Regions from separate parts of the Paucibacter soli genome, predicted to be linked through region 2. Evidence: riboswitches for the same ligand, from Rfam matches in the RefSeq annotation. Region 2 holds a riboswitch; the other holds the start of a gene.
The links. A riboswitch is a leader RNA that binds a small molecule or an ion and turns the genes downstream of it on or off. The one in region 2 is predicted to bind glycine.
Positions count from the first base shown of each region.

Region 1: another riboswitch for glycine. It lies ahead of gcvT (glycine cleavage system aminomethyltransferase GcvT); the one in region 2 lies ahead of WG898_RS09795 (D-amino acid dehydrogenase).

Region 1 is NZ_JBBHJW010000008.1:96,870-104,416, forward strand. Features, by position in the region: gene WG898_RS16860 (DegQ family serine endoprotease) at 1-317, opposite strand, end outside; gene WG898_RS16865 (ATP-binding protein) at 384-1,715, opposite strand; gene WG898_RS16870 (response regulator) at 1,718-2,377, opposite strand; glycine riboswitch at 2,479-2,583, shown strand; glycine riboswitch at 2,593-2,709, shown strand; gene gcvT (glycine cleavage system aminomethyltransferase GcvT) at 2,769-3,884, shown strand; gene gcvH (glycine cleavage system protein GcvH) at 3,941-4,318, shown strand; gene gcvP (aminomethyl-transferring glycine dehydrogenase) at 4,417-7,293, shown strand; gene WG898_RS16890 (L-serine ammonia-lyase) at 7,306-7,547, shown strand, end outside.
Region 2 is NZ_JBBHJW010000003.1:382,647-390,193, reverse strand. Features, by position in the region: gene fusA (elongation factor G) at 1-2,124, opposite strand, end outside; gene WG898_RS09795 (D-amino acid dehydrogenase) at 2,208-3,512, opposite strand; glycine riboswitch at 3,604-3,719, opposite strand; glycine riboswitch at 3,723-3,815, opposite strand; gene WG898_RS09790 (alpha/beta hydrolase) at 3,891-4,685, shown strand; gene WG898_RS09785 (acyl-CoA dehydrogenase family protein) at 4,680-6,338, opposite strand; gene WG898_RS09780 (serine hydrolase domain-containing protein) at 6,770-7,547, shown strand, end outside.

The DNA of each region.
Region 1 (7,547 bases), on a different contig from region 2:
CGCGCCGCGGTCTTCACCGTACCGGTGACGCTGATGTTCACCACCGCCGGGCCCTGCCGCGCCGCGATCTGCGCAAAGTCGGGCAGGCCGGCAGGCGTGGGCGTGGCCGCCGGGGCCGGCGTCGCGGCGCTGGGCGTCGCGCTGGCCAGCAGCTCGGCAGCCGGCGCTGCGGCTTCGGCAGTGGCCGAGGTCTTGATCGCCACCGCACCACGCATCGCAGCGGCTCCGCCGGCGGCGCCGAGCACCCCGGCCGTCACCAGCGCCCACACAAGGCGCTTGGCCGGAACCATGGTTTCGCTGACTTGCTTGGTGTTCATGAGTAAGCCTCCTGAGAGAGAGTTGACGCGATGGCCAAACTTTGCCAACGGAGACTTAGACCTCACTTAACCAACACGGGGCAGCCTGAGCTCCACACGCAAGCCACCCAATGTGGCAGCCTCGCCCAAGCCGAGCTTGGCGCCATGGCGCTCGGCAATCGCCTTCACGATGGCCAGGCCCAGGCCACTGCCGCTGGCCTGCTGCGCGTCGGCGCTGCGGTAGAAGCGGTCGAACACGCGCTCGCGCTCGGCCACCGCAATGCCGGGGCCGCTGTCCTCCACCACCAGCAGAGCCTCGTCGGGCGTGGCCAGCAGGCTCAGGTCCACGCGCCCGCCGGCGGGGCTGTACTTGACGGCGTTGTCCAACAGATTTCGCAGCAAGATGCGCAGGGCCTGGGGCTCGCCCCGCACCTGCGCAGCATCGCAGCGTGCCAGGCCCAGGTCGATCTGGCGCGCCGCGGCGGTATCGCTGATGTCCACCACCGCGTCCTTGCAGAGCTGGTCCAGCGCCAGCGCCTGCATGGTTTGCTGGGCCTCGCCCGGCGCCTGCTCGCGCGCCAGCGCCATCAGCTGTTCGATCAGATGGCTGGCGCGCTCGATGCCGCTGGCCAGGCGCCCGATCGCCTGCGCCTGACCAGGCGCATCGGGCGCGCGCTGCAGCGATTGCAGCTGCAGCTTGAGCGCCGCCAGCGGCGAGCGCAGCTCGTGCGCCGCATCGGCAATGAAGTGCTGCTGCGCCTCGAATGCCTGGCGCACCCGGCCCAGCAGCGAGTTAAGCTCGTCCACCAGGGGCTTCACCTCGGCGGGCAGCTCCTCGCTGGCCACCGGCGAGAGGTCGTCGACCGCGCGCGCGGCCAGCTGGTCGCGCACCTTGGCCACCGGCTCCAGCGATTGGCTCACCACCCACCACACCACCAGGGCCAAGAGCGGCAGCATCAGGGCGATGGGCGCGATGGTGCGAAAGGCCAGTTGGCCGGCCATGCGCTGGCGCACCGCCAGGTCCTGCGCCACCTGCACCACCTGGTAGCGCGTCTGCAGCGAGAACACGCGGAAATGCTTGCCATTGGCGTCCAGGTTCGAGAAGCCCAGCACCGCGCGCTGCGGCAACAAGGCCTCGCCCGGCGAGCGAAACATCGGCACGCCGTCCAGCCCCCAGACCTGCACCATGAAGTCGTAGCTCTTCTGGTCGCCCAGCGGCAGGCTCAACGTGCCGCTGCCGACGCTGCCCTGCAGCGAGAAGGCCATCTGCTGCATGTGGTAGTCGAAGATCTCGTCGGCCTCCTGCAGCGCGGTGCGGTAGGCGCTGCCGCCCTGCACCAGGGCCGAGAGCGAGAAGGCCAGCAGCAGGAAGGCGATCAGGCGATAGCGCAGCGAACGCGGCAGCAGCTTCATCACCATCGTCATTCCTTGGGTACCCGGTAGCCCACGCCGCGCACGTTCTGGATCAGCGCCGCGCCCAGCTTCTTGCGCAGGCCGTGGATGTAGACCTCCACCGCATTGCTGCTGATCTCGTCCTTCCAGCCATAGAGCTTTTCCTCCAGCTGCTGGCGCGACAGCACCATGCCCGGCCGCGCCAGCAGCGGCTCCAGCACCGCCCATTCGCGTGCCGACAGCGTGACCTGTTTACCCTCGGCCACCACCTCGCGGGTGGCGGGGTTGATGCTCACGCCGCGGTGCTCGTAGACCGGCTCGGCGCGGCCACTGGCGCGCCGCAGGAGCGCGCGGATGCGCGCCAGCAGCTCGTGCAGCTCGAAGGGCTTGAGCACATAGTCATCGGCGCCGGCGTCCAGCCCGGCGATGCGCTGCTCCAGCGCGTCGCGCGCGGTGGCGATCAGCACCGGCATGACCTGCTTGCGCGCTCGCAGCGCACGCAGCACGCTCATGCCGTCGCGCCTGGGCAGGCCCAGGTCCAGGAGCACCAGGTCGTAGTTCTGTGCCTGCAGGGCCGCGTCGGCCAGCTCGCCATCGCGCACCCAATCGACCGCATAGCCCTCGGCGCGCAGCAACTCGAGCAGCTGCTCGCCAATCATCGGGTCGTCTTCCACCAGCAGCAGTCGCATGCCTTGTCCTTTTACCGGGAAGTGAGATTCTCCATGGCGGCATGGCTCAGCAATTAGACGAGGCTTAATTTGCTCGCCCGCCCCCCAATCCATGGCTACAATCCGCGCCGTCAGGAGAGAGCTTTTCACGCGAAAGCCGCCGAAGGCGCAGAGGCACTGGTGATCCCACGCTTCGAACGCTCAGGCAAAAGGACTGACAAAACGCCTCGATGCAGGCGTTCCTCACTGGAGAGAGGCGGGTCTTTGTTCATTGAACCCGTCCACCGAAGGGGCAAGCTGTCGGCAATACGCCGGTGGTCAATCTCTCAGGTACCAAGGACAGCGAGGGCATACCCCCCACCACGGGTCTCAGGGCCGGGTGGGCTTTCGAAATGCCCTCGGAGAATGTCCCTTGTCCGCCGATCTCAAGACCACCCCCCTGCACGCTCTGCACATCGAACTTGGCGCCAAGATGGTGCCGTTTGGCGGCTACGACATGCCGGTGCAGTACAAGGAAGGCATCCTCGCCGAGCACAAGCACACGCGCACGGCGGCCGGCCTGTTCGACGTCTCGCACATGGGCCAGCTGCGCCTGGTCGGCGCCGATGCCGGTGCCGCGTTGGAAACCATCGTGCCCGTCGACGTGATCGATCTGCCGGTGTTCAAACAGCGCTATGCGCTCTTCACCAATGAGCAGGGCGGCATCCTCGACGACCTGATGCTGTGCCGCCGCCCCGACGACATCTTCGTGGTGGTGAACGCCGCCTGCAAGGAGCAGGACACCGCGCATCTGCAGGCCAAGATCGGCGGCCGCTGCGAGGTCATCAGCCTGCCCGAGCGCGCCCTGCTGGCGCTGCAGGGCCCGCAGGCCGTGACCGCGCTGGCCCGCCTGAACCCCGAGGTGGCCAAGCTCACCTTCATGACCGGGGGCTTCTTCAGTCTGGACGGCATCGAGACCTTCCTGACCCGCTCGGGCTATACCGGCGAAGACGGCTTCGAGATCTCGGTGCACAACGACCAGGCGGTGGCGCTGGCGCGCAAGCTGCTGGCCCAACCCGAGGTCAAGCCCATCGGCCTGGGCGCGCGCGACACCCTGCGCCTGGAAGCCGGCCTGTGCCTCTACGGCCACGACATCAATACCGAAACCACGCCGGTGGAAGGCGCGCTGACCTGGGCGATCCAGAAGGTGCGCCGCGCCGGTGGCGCGCGTGCCGGTGGCTACCCCGGCGCCGCGGTGATCGACGGCCAGCTCGCTGCCGGCGCCAGCCGCAAGCGCGTGGGCCTGATCAGCGCCGAGCGCATGCCGGTGCGCGAAGGCGCCAAGGTGGTGGACGCCGAGGGCCGGGAGCTGGGCGTCGTCACCAGCGGCTCGCTGGGCCCCACGGTGGGCAGCCCGGTGGCCCTGGCCTATCTGCCCAGCAGCCACCAGGCGGTGGGCACCCAGGTGTTCGCCATCGTGCGCGACAAGCGCGTGGCCATGAGCGTGGCACCGACACCCTTTGCACCGCATCGCTATTTCCGCGGCTGAACCGGCCAATCTTCTTTTGACCCCCTGGTCTTTTCTCCCAACATTCGGAGCACACCATGAGCAACATCAAGTACACGCCTGACCACGAGTGGGTCCAGATCGAAGCCGATGGCACCGCCACCGTGGGCATCACCGTTCATGCGCAAGACGCGCTGGGCGATGTGGTGTTTGTGGACCTGCCCAATGTGGGCCAGAGCTATGCCGAGAAGGAAGTGGCCGGCGTGGTGGAGTCGGTGAAGGCCGCGGCCGACGTCTACATGCCCGTCGATGGCGAGATCACCGAAGTCAACGAAGAGCTGCGCAACGATCCCTCGCTGGCCAACACCGACCCGCTCAAGAGCGGCTGGTTCTTCAAGGTCAAGTTGAGCAACCCCGCCCAGCTGGACGCGCTGATGGACAGCACCGCCTACGACGAGCTGGTCAAGAACAGCTGATTACCAGCTCTTCCGGTAAGAAAGCGGGCACGTGGTGCCCGTTGTTGTATTGAATACCGATGCCCGGGCCACGAACTCTGGCATCCAAGGATTGCGCCATGTTGATGTCTGCCCTGAAGCCGCTCGGTGAGCTCGAGAACGCCGCCGAATTCCAAGCCCGTCATATCGGTCCCGATGCGGCCGATGAGGCGGCGATGCTGTCCGTGATTGGCGCGGCCTCGCGCCGCGCGCTGATCGAGGCCATCGTGCCAGCCAGCATCAAGCGCAGCCAGGGCATGCAGCTGCCGGGCGTCGCCACCGAAGCCCAGGCGCTGGCCGAATTGAAGGCTGTGGCGGCCAAGAACAAGGTGCTGAAGAGCTATATCGGCCAGGGCTATTACGACACCCTGACCCCCGGCGTGATCCTGCGCAACATCCTCGAAAACCCCGCCTGGTACACCGCCTACACGCCCTACCAGGCCGAGATCTCGCAAGGCCGCATGGAAGCGCTGGTGAACTTCCAGACCATGGTCACCGACCTGACCGGCATGGCGATTGCCAACTCCTCGATGCTGGACGAGGCCACCGCCGCCGCCGAGGCCATGACCCTGGCCGCGCGCGTGGGCAAGAGCAAGTCCACCACCCTGTTCGTGGCCGACGATGTGCTGCCGCAGACCCTGGAAGTGGTGCGCACGCGCGCCCTGCCCCTGGGCTACCAGGTGCAGGTGGGCCCGGCCGCCGAGGCCGGCCAGAGCGCATGCTTTGCAGCGCTGGTGCAATACCCCGGCGTGGGCGGCGAAGTGCGCGGCCTGCAAGCCATTGCCGATGCGGTGCACGCCCAGGGCGGCCTGCTGATCGTCGCGGCCGACCTGCTGGCGCTGACGCTCCTGAAGGCACCCGGCGAGCAAGGCGCCGACATCGCCGTGGGCACCACCCAGCGCTTTGGCATGCCGATGTGCAATGGCGGCCCGCACGCCGCCTATATGGCCTGCAAGGACGAGTACAAGCGCAATCTGCCCGGCCGCTTGGTGGGCGTGAGCGTGGACGTGCACGGCAACCCGGCCTACCGCCTGGCGCTGCAGACGCGCGAGCAGCATATCCGCCGCGAGAAGGCCACCTCCAATATCTGTACCGCCCAGGTGCTGCCGGCCGTGGTGGCCAGCATGTACGCGGTCTACCATGGCCCGCAAGGCCTCAAGCGCATCGCGCAGCGCGTGGCCAGCTACACCGCCATCCTGGCCCAGGCGCTGGGCGAGCGCGTGGCCAACGGCAGCGCCTTCGACACGCTGGTAATCAAGACCGGAGCCGCCACCGAGGCCACCCTGGCCAAGGCCGTGGCCGCCGGCATGAACCTGCGCCGCGCCTCGGCTCAGAGCGTGTCGGTTTCGCTGGACGAAACCACCACGCGCGCCGACCTGGCTGCCATCCTGGCGGTGTTCGGCCTGTCGTCGGACCTCGCCGCCTTCGAGAAGGGCGTGGCGAGCCTGATCCCCGCCGAGCTGCAGCGCAGCAGCGCCTATCTGACGCACCCGGTGTTCAACCGCTACCACTCGGAAACCGAGATGCTGCGCTATCTGCGCGCCCTGGCCGACAAGGACCTGGCGCTGGACCGCAGCATGATCCCGCTGGGCTCCTGCACCATGAAGCTCAACGCCACCAGCGAGATGATCCCCATCACCTGGCCGGAGTTCGCGGGCGTGCACCCCTTCGCCCCGCACGATCAGCTGCAGGGTTATGCACTGCTCAACGAGCAGCTCACCGGCTGGCTCTGCCAGGCCACCGGCTATGCCGGCATCTCGCTGCAGCCCAATGCCGGCTCGCAGGGCGAGTACGCGGGCCTGCTGGCCATCAAGGCCTGGCATGAGTCGCGCGGCGAAGGCCACCGCAAGATCTGCCTGATCCCCGAATCGGCGCATGGCACCAACCCTGCCTCGGCCCAGATGGTGGGCATGCAGGTGGTGGTGACCAAGTGCGACAAGGAGGGCAATATCGACCTGGTGGACCTGAAGGCCAAGTGCGAGCAACATGCCGCCAACTTGGCCGCCATCATGATCACCTATCCCTCCACCTATGGCGTGTTCGACACCCATGTGAAGGAGATCTGCGCGCTGGTCAAGAGCCACGGCGGCCGCGTCTATGTGGACGGCGCGAACATGAACGCCCTGGTGGGCGTGGCGGCGCCCGGCGAGTTCGGCGGCGATGTCAGCCACCTGAATCTGCACAAGACCTTCTGCATCCCGCACGGCGGTGGCGGCCCGGGCGTCGGCCCGGTCTGCGTGGTGGCCGATCTGGTGCCCTATCTGCCCACCCATCGCTCGGCCGGCTATGCCAGCGAGACCGCCATCGGCGCCGTCTCGGCCGCGCCGCTGGGCAATGCCGCGGTGCTGCCGATCAGCTGGATGTATGTGCGCATGATGGCCGCCGAGGGTCTGACCGCCGCCACCGAGGTGGCCATCCTCTCGGCCAATTATGTGGCGGCGCGCTTGGCCGATGCCTACGACATCCACTTCAGCGGCAATATCGCCGGCGTGAAGGGCGGCGGCGTCGCGCATGAGTGCATCCTGGACATCCGCCCGCTCAAGGACGCCACCGGCGTGGGTGCCGAGGACGTGGCCAAGCGCCTGATCGACTACGGTTTCCATGCACCCACCCTGAGCTTCCCGGTGGCCGGCACGCTGATGGTGGAACCCACCGAGAGCGAATCCAAGGCCGAGCTCGATCGCTTCTGCGATGCCATGCTGGCGATCCGCGCCGAGATTGCCCAAGTGGCCGATGGGGTCTGGACGCGCGAGGACAACCCGCTGGTGAACGCACCGCATACCGCCGAGAGCCTGCTCAAGGCCGAGTGGACGCATGGCTACAGCCGCGAGGTCGCTGCCTACCCGGTGGCCACGCTGCGCCGCCAGAAGTACTGGGTGCCGGTGGGACGGGTGGACAACGTCTATGGCGACCGCAATCTGGTCTGCTCCTGCCCCCCCCTGTCCGACTATCAGTAAAGCGAGTCCCCGATGGCCGTTTCCGTTTTCGACCTGTTCAAGATCGGTATCGGGCCATCGAGCTCGCACACCGTGGGCCCGATGCGGGCGGCGCGCCTGTTCGGGCTGCGCCTGCGCCATGAGGGCCTGCTGGCGCGCACCGCGCGCGTCAGCTCCCAGCTCTACGGCTCGCTGGGCGCCACCGGCAAGGGCCATGGCAGCGACAAGGCGGTGCTTCTGGGCCTGGCCGGCCATGAGCCCGACAGCGTCGACGT
Region 2 (7,547 bases):
CTCGTCGCTGACCTTGAACGCCGCCATCAGTTGCGCCTGGGTATTGGGCGGCACCGCCTCGTAATGCGAGAGCGCCAGGCTGTAGCGTCCCTGGCCGCTGGTCATGGCATTGAGCCGGCTCTGGTAGCTGGAGAGCTCGGCCAGCGGTGCCAGGCCCTGCACCGTGATCATGCCCGGCACGGCGCTGCGCGTGCCGTTAACCTGGCCGCGGCGCGCCGCCAGATCGCCGGTGATGTCGCCCATCGAGCTTTCCGGCGTGACGATCTCCACATGCACGATGGGCTCCAGCACCAGCGGGCGGGCCTCCTGCACCGCGGCGATCAGGGCCTTGCGGCCGGCGGTCACGAAGGCCACCTCCTTGGAGTCCACGCTGTGGTGCTTGCCATCGAACACCACCACGCGCAGATCCACCAGCGGATAGCCGGCCACCACGCCGCTGGCCAGGGCTTGGCGCACGCCCTTTTCCACCGCCGGCATGAACTGGCCGGGGATGGTGCCGCCCTTGACCTCGTCGCGGAACTCGAAACCGGCGCCGCGCTCCAGCGGCTCGATGCGCAGATAGACCTCGCCGAACTGGCCGGCGCCGCCGCTCTGCTTCTTGTGGCGGAAATGGCCCTCGGCCGGGGCCGAGACGGTCTCGCGGTAGGCGATGCGCGGCGGCTGCGTCTTGACCTCGAACTTGTAGTTGTCGCGCAGCCGGTCCAAGAGCATGCGCAGATGCAGCTCGCCCAGACCATAGACCAGGGTCTCGTTGGTGAGGCCCACATGCTCGACCTTCAGGCAGGGGTCTTCATCCACCAGGCGGCTGAGGATTTCCCACAGGCGCTGCTCGTCGCCATGGCGCGAGGGGCTGATGGCCAGGCCGTGCACGGGGGTGGGGAAGTCCAGCGGCGCGAGGTGGATGTGCTCGTCTTCCTGCGCGTCGTGCAGCACCGCGTCGAAGTGCAGTTCCTCGACCTTGGCGATCGCCACCAGATCGCCCGGGATCGCCTGGTCCACCTCCACATGCTCCTTGCCCTGCAGCATAAAGAGGTGCGAGACGCGGAAGGGCTTGCGCGCATGGCCCACGAAGAGCTGGCTGTTGCGTGTCAGCGTGCCCTGGTGCACGCGCAGCACGCCCATTTTGCCCAGATAGGGGTCGGCATTGATCTTGAAGACATGGGCGATCACATGCTTGCCGGCATCGGGCTCGGCCCGCAGCGGCTTGGCGTCGGCGCCCTCGCCCTCCAGAAACTTGGGCGGATTGGCCTCGAAGGGGTTGGGCATGAGCTTGGCCACCACATCCAGCAGTTCGCTGATGCCGAGGTCGGACTTCGCCGCGGTGAAGCACACCGGGATCAGATGGCCCTCGCGCAGCGCCTGCTCCAGCGGCGCGTGCAGCTCGCTGGCGTCCACGTCGCCCTCGTTCAGATAGCGATCGACAAAGGCGCCGTCCACCTCCACCACTTGCTCCACCAGGGCGCGGTGCGCGGCTTCCACCGATCCAAAGTCCGATTCGCCTTCGCGGTTGAAGAAGCAGTCGACGATGCGGGTGCCGCCGCCGGCCGGCAGATTGAGTGGCAGGCATTCGCGCCCGAAGGCGGCCTGCAGCTGTTCCAGCAGTGCCGGCAGATTGACGCCGGGGGCGTCGATCTTGTTCACCACGATCATGCGCGTGAGGCCGCGCTGCGCCGCCGCTTCCATCATGCGCGAGGCCATCAGCTCGATGCCGTTCTGCGCATTGATCACCAGCACCGCGCTCTCCACCGCCTCCAGCGCCGGCAGCGCCAGGCCCACGAAGTCGGGGGCACCGGGGGTGTCGATGGCGTGGATGCGCAGGCCCTGGTAGGGCATATGCACCAGCGAGGCATAGAGCGAATGCTGCATGCGCTTTTCAAGCGCATCGTGGTCGCTCACCGTGTTGCCCTTTTCCACCGAGCCCGGCGCCGTGATGACGCCGCAGTGATGCAAGAGCGCCTCGATCAGGCTGGTCTTGCCCGCGCCGGCGGGACCTACCAGGGCCAGGGTCCGGATCTTGGCGATCTCGGCCTGGGCCGGTGGCCCCCCGGCGCCCACTCGACTACCGTTGGGGCTGTCGGAGGCCAGCGCGCCTCCGTCCTTGTGCATGGCTGGGCTCGGGGACATGGCATCCTCCTTCTGGGATGGCCCCAGCGTAGAGGATGCGGTGCCCGGCGGCAAGAGGGCTGATCAAAGCCGCCACATTGTTGTCAGGCAGCCACCGCTTGCCGGCGCCGCGGCGTGATGGCGGTGGCGGCGGTGAAGGAAAAATCCAGCGCCGGCCGCCGGCCGCTGACGATGTCGGCAATGGCCGCGCCGGAGCCGCAGGCATGGGTCCAGCCCAGCGTGCCATGGCCCGTGTTGAGATAAAGGCCGGCCACCTTGCTCGCGCCGAGATAGGGCAGGTTGGAGGGCGTGGCCGGGCGCAGGCCGGTCCAGAACTGGGCACCCTGGCCATCGCTCATCTGCGGGAAGAGCTCGCGCGTGCGCCGCACGATGGCCTCGCAGCGCGCCAGATTGAGCTCGGTGCTGTAGCCGTTCAGCTCGGCCGTGCCGGCGATGCGCAGGCGATCGCCCAGGCGCGAGAACACCAGCTTGTACTCGTCGTCGGTGAGCGAGACCTGGTAGCTGTGTGCCGGCGCGATCACCGGCAGGGTGACCGAGTAGCCCTTGGCGGGATAGATGTTGAGCGAGACGCCCAGCTCGCGCGCCAGCTGGCGGCTGAAGGCGCCCATGCAGAGCACAAAGCGGTCGGCGCTGCGCCGGCTCACCACGCCCGCGGCATTGGCGACGATGACGCGCTCCACGCCTCCCATGCCCTTTGGGCCCTGTTCCATGCCAAGGATGCGGGTCTCGTATTCGAAGCGCACGCCGGCCGCGGCGCAGCGCGCCGCCAGCGCCTGGGTGAAGGCATGGGCATCGCCCGATTCGTCGCTGGGCGTCATGCTGCCGCCGACAAGCTTGCCGCGGCATTGCGCCAGCGCCGGCTCGATGGCCACGCATTCGTCGGGCGTCTTCATGTCGAGCTCACAACCCTGTTCGCGCATGATGCGCGCGGGCTCCTGTGCCGCCTCGAACTCGGCCTCGCTGGTGTAGAAGTGCAGGATGCCCTGGCTGCGCTGCTCGTATTGCAGGCCCAGTTCCTGGCGCAGGGCCTGCAGCTTGGCGCGGCTGTACAGGCCCAGGCTGACGATGTTGCGGATGTTGTGTGCCGTGCGGCCGGGCGTGCATTCGCGCAGGAACTGCAGGCCCCAGCGCCATTGGGCGGCGTCGGCGCGCAGGCGAAACAGCAGCGGCGCGTCCTCCTTCATCAGCCATTTCAGCACCTTCAGCGGCGCGCCCGGATTGGCCCAGGGCTCGGCATGCGAGACCGAGACCTGGCCGCCATTGGCATAACTGGTTTCCAGGCCGGCGGCGTGCTGGCGTTCGATAACGGTGACCTCATGGCCGGCCGCGCGCAGATACCAGGCGGTGGTGATCCCGGTGACGCCGGCGCCTAAAACGATGACATGCATGCTGCGAATACTCCGTTCGGGTTGACGAACGCGCAGGCGCTACGTTTCCTTGGCGGCGTGGTGGCCAAAAGGGATGCGTGCGCCTGGGCGCGCCGCTCCCGCTGTCCTTGGTGCCTGAGAGATTCAGCGCTGGGCTGTGGCGGCCCGCGCCTTGCTCCTTCGGCGGCCCCATGCATTGCACATGAGGCGCTCTCCAGCATTCGGCTTGATTGCAAAGATCCAGTACGGGGCCTGAGCGAGTATGGGAGCTTGCGCCTTCGGCGGCGGCTCGCAGGGCGGGCCGCACTCTCCTGAATCCGGGTCGCAGTGTAGACCATGGCTTGCATCCGGCGGCCCGCTGCCTGCGTAGACTGCCGGCAAGCGTGGAGGATCTGCTGCATGCGCAAGACCATTCTGGGGGCGGGCCTGATGCTGCTGGCCTATGGCGCCGTCCTGGCCTGGCTGTACTGGCGCCAGGAACAGTTGCTGTTCCAGCCCGTGCCGCTGGCCGCCGGTCATCGCTTCGAGCTCGGCGGGGACGTGCAGGACCTAAGGCTGAATGTGCCCGGCGCCACGCTATCGGCCCTGCATCTGCGCCTGCCCCGGCCCAAGGGCCTGGTGTTCTTTCTGCATGGCAACGCCGGCAATCTGCAGACCTGGTTCGTCAACGCCGACTTCTACCGTCGCGCCGGCTATGACCTCTTCATGCTGGACTACCGCGGTTTTGGCAAGAGCAGCGGCCGCATCGAAAGCGAGGCGCAGCTGCGCGCCGATGTGCGCGCCGCCTGGGACGCCGTGGCGCCGCATTACCGCGGGCTCAAGCATGTGATCTATGGGCGCTCGCTGGGCACGGGCCTGGCGGCGGGGCTGGCCGCCGAGGTCGGGCCGGAGCTGACCGTGTTGGTATCGCCCTATGCCAGCATGTCGGCGCTGATGCGCGAGCACTTCCCCTGGGTGCCACGGGGCCTGCTGCGCTACCCGCTGGACACCGGCGCCGACGTGGCCCGGCTGCGCACCCCGCTGCTGCTGGTGCATGGCGAGCAGGACAGCCTCATCGCACCCCAGCACAGCGAGGCCTTGTTGCGGCAGCAAGGGCAGGCCAGGCTTGTGCTGGTGCCCGGTGCGGCGCACAACGACATGCAGCGCTTCGAGCAATACCAGCAGACCCTGCGCGAGGCGCTCGCCGCGCTATGACGGGATCGGCAGCGCGCGCGCCAGCAGCGCATCGACGGCGATGCCGCGCGTATCCAGCGCACCGTATACGCGCCCGCTCTGCGCGTCCAGCAGGCGGCTGGCGATGAAGGCCTCGGCCACCTCGCTGGGCGCATGCTGGCTCATCAGGCAGGCCTGGGCCAGCAGCACCAGGCGCTGCGCGAACTGGCGCCCCAGGGCCTCGAAGTCGGCGGGCGGGGTGCGCGTGAGCAGGTCGCGCAGGGCGGCGAGTTCGCTGCGCAGCGGCGCGCTGTCGCCGGCGAGCTGCTGCAACTCGTCCAGCAGGGCATGGGTGGCCTGCGGCTCGCGTGCGATGCCGCGCAGCACGTCCAGGCACATCACATTGCCCGAGCCTTCCCAGATCGAATTCACCGGCGCCTCGCGGTACAGGCGCGCCAGCACGCCTTCCTCGACATAGCCGTTGCCGCCCAACACCTCCATGGCTTCGCCGCAGAGCTCGACGGCGCGCTTGCAGACCCAGAACTTGGCGGCCGGCGTCATGATGCGTTGCCAGGCGCGCTCGGCCACATCGTCCGCGCCGCGCTCGAAGGCCTGGGCCAGCCGCATCATCAAGAGCGCCGCGGCCTCGCTTTCCAGCGCCAGATCGGCCAGCACGCTGCGCATCAGCGGCTGCTCGGCCAGGCGCTTGCCGAAGGCCATGCGTTCGCGCGCATAGTGCAGGGCCTGCACCAGCGCCTGCCTTTGAATAGCAGCGCTGCCGATCACGCAGTTCAGCCGCGTGTAGCCGGCCATCTCGATGATGGTGGGAATGCCGCGCCCGTCCTCGCCCACCATCAGGCCCCAGGCATCGGCAAACTCGACCTCGCTGCTGCTGTTGCTGCGATTGCCCAGTTTGGACTTGAGGCGCTGGATGTGGATGGGGTTCTTCGTGCCATCGGGCCGCCAGCGCGGCAGCCAGAAGCAGCTCGGCCCGGCCTCGGTGCACGCCAGCACAAGGTGCGCGTCGCACATCGGTGCCGAGAAGAACCATTTGTGGCCGCGCAGCAGGTATTCGGCGCCGCGGCCGCCCGCGCCCAGGGCGGTGGCCTCGGTGCTGTTGCTGCGCAGGTCCGAGCCGCCCTGCTTCTCGGTCATGCCCATGCCCACCCAAAGGCTGGTCTTGCGCTCCAGCGGCAGGTCGCGCGGGTCGTAGTCGCGGCTGTAGAGCTGGCCGCGCAGGCGCTCGAACAGCGCCGCCTCCTTCTGCAGCACTGGGATGCAGGCCTGCGTCATGGTGGCGGGGCAGAGGCTGCCGGCCTCGATCTGGCCATGCAGATAGAAACCGGCGGCAAAGGCGCTCCAGCGCCCGGGCCGTTCGGTCTCGAAGGCCAGGCTCACCAGGCCCTGGCCGCGGTACAGCGCCAGGAACTCATGCCAGGCCGGGTGAAATTCCACCTGGTCAATGCGGCGGCCGCGTGCGTCGTGGCTCCTCAGCTCGGGGCCATGGCGGTTCGCCAGCTCGGCCTGGGCATAGCTCTCGCGCTGGCCCAGCTGCGCGCCGAAATCGAGCAGGGCCGGCTCGGCCCAGTCGGCGCCGGCACGCGCCAGCGCCTGTCGCAAGATGGGATCGGTGGCCAACAGGTTGTAGTCGGCGTAGTCATCGACCTGGTTGCTGATGCTGTGCGTTTGCCACATGCCCGGTCTCCTTCCTGCTGCGTGGATGCTGGAAGTAGAGCGCAGTCGCTCGTCCTGTGCCATCGGGGGCAGGCCGGGTGCGGAGGATTTCCTTTCCTGGAAGGCTGAATCCCTTTGGCGCTGTGGCGACTCTAGCGGCCCGACCCTAGCAACGAGGATGCCGAGCTGGCGGTCCGGCTTGGGCTCAGCCTGGAGGCAGTGAAGAGCCGCCTGCACAGGGCGCATGCCCAGGTGCGCAAGCAGTTGCTGGCCGGCGGCTACTGGCTCAAGAACTTTGTTCCCGAGCCCGACGCTTGCTGAGCCGCCGTGCATCGCTCGCCACGGCAGTTCATGCCGGCGCCTGGGCGCCGCGTCGCTCGGTCACAGCGCGGCTGCCTTTGCCTGGCGACACTGCGCGGCCTTCTTCACGAACCCAAAGAACTTCATTCACCATGTCGAACAGACCCTCCATCAAGACCCTGGCAGCCGCTGCCGCCCTCTGTAGCGCGATCCTCGCAGGCAGCCCGGCCATGGCTGGCGAGCCGGCCGCTGAAGCCACTCGGCCTGCCGCCCCTGCGCAGGCCATGGGCCTGGATGCCTTGCTGCAAGCCGCGCTGGCCGAATACAAGCTGCCGGCGATGGGCGCGCTGTTGATACGCAAGGGCCAGGTGACCGAGCAAGCGGTGCGCGGCCTGCGTGCCAGCGACGGTGCCGACCAAGTGCAGGCCGATGATGTCTGGCATCTCGGCTCGAATGGCAAGGCCATGACGGCCGTGCTGGTGGCCCGCCTGGTGGAACGCGGCCAGCTGGCCTGGGACGCGCCCTTGCATCAATTGCTGCCCGAACTGGCCGCCGAGATGCAGGCCGGCTACCGCGATGTCACGCTGCGCGATCTGCTGGCGCACCAGGCCGGCCTGCAGCCGGACATCGATGAGTCCTGGGCGCCCGTTTTTCAGCGGGACAAACGCGCGCTGCATGAGCAACGCCTGGCATTTGCCCGCCTGGCCCTGGCCCAGAGCCCTGCCTTTGCCGCGCGTAGCGCCGATGGCTATTCCAACAGCGGGGTGTTGGTTGCCGGCCTGGTGGCCGAGCGCGCCACCGGCCTGCCTTATGAAACCTTGATGCGGCGCGAGCTGTTCGAACCGCTGGGCCTGACCAGTGCGGGCTTTGGTGCCACGCACCGCGGCCAGCCGCTGGGGCACAAGGCCGGCGTCCCCGTGGACGGGCCGG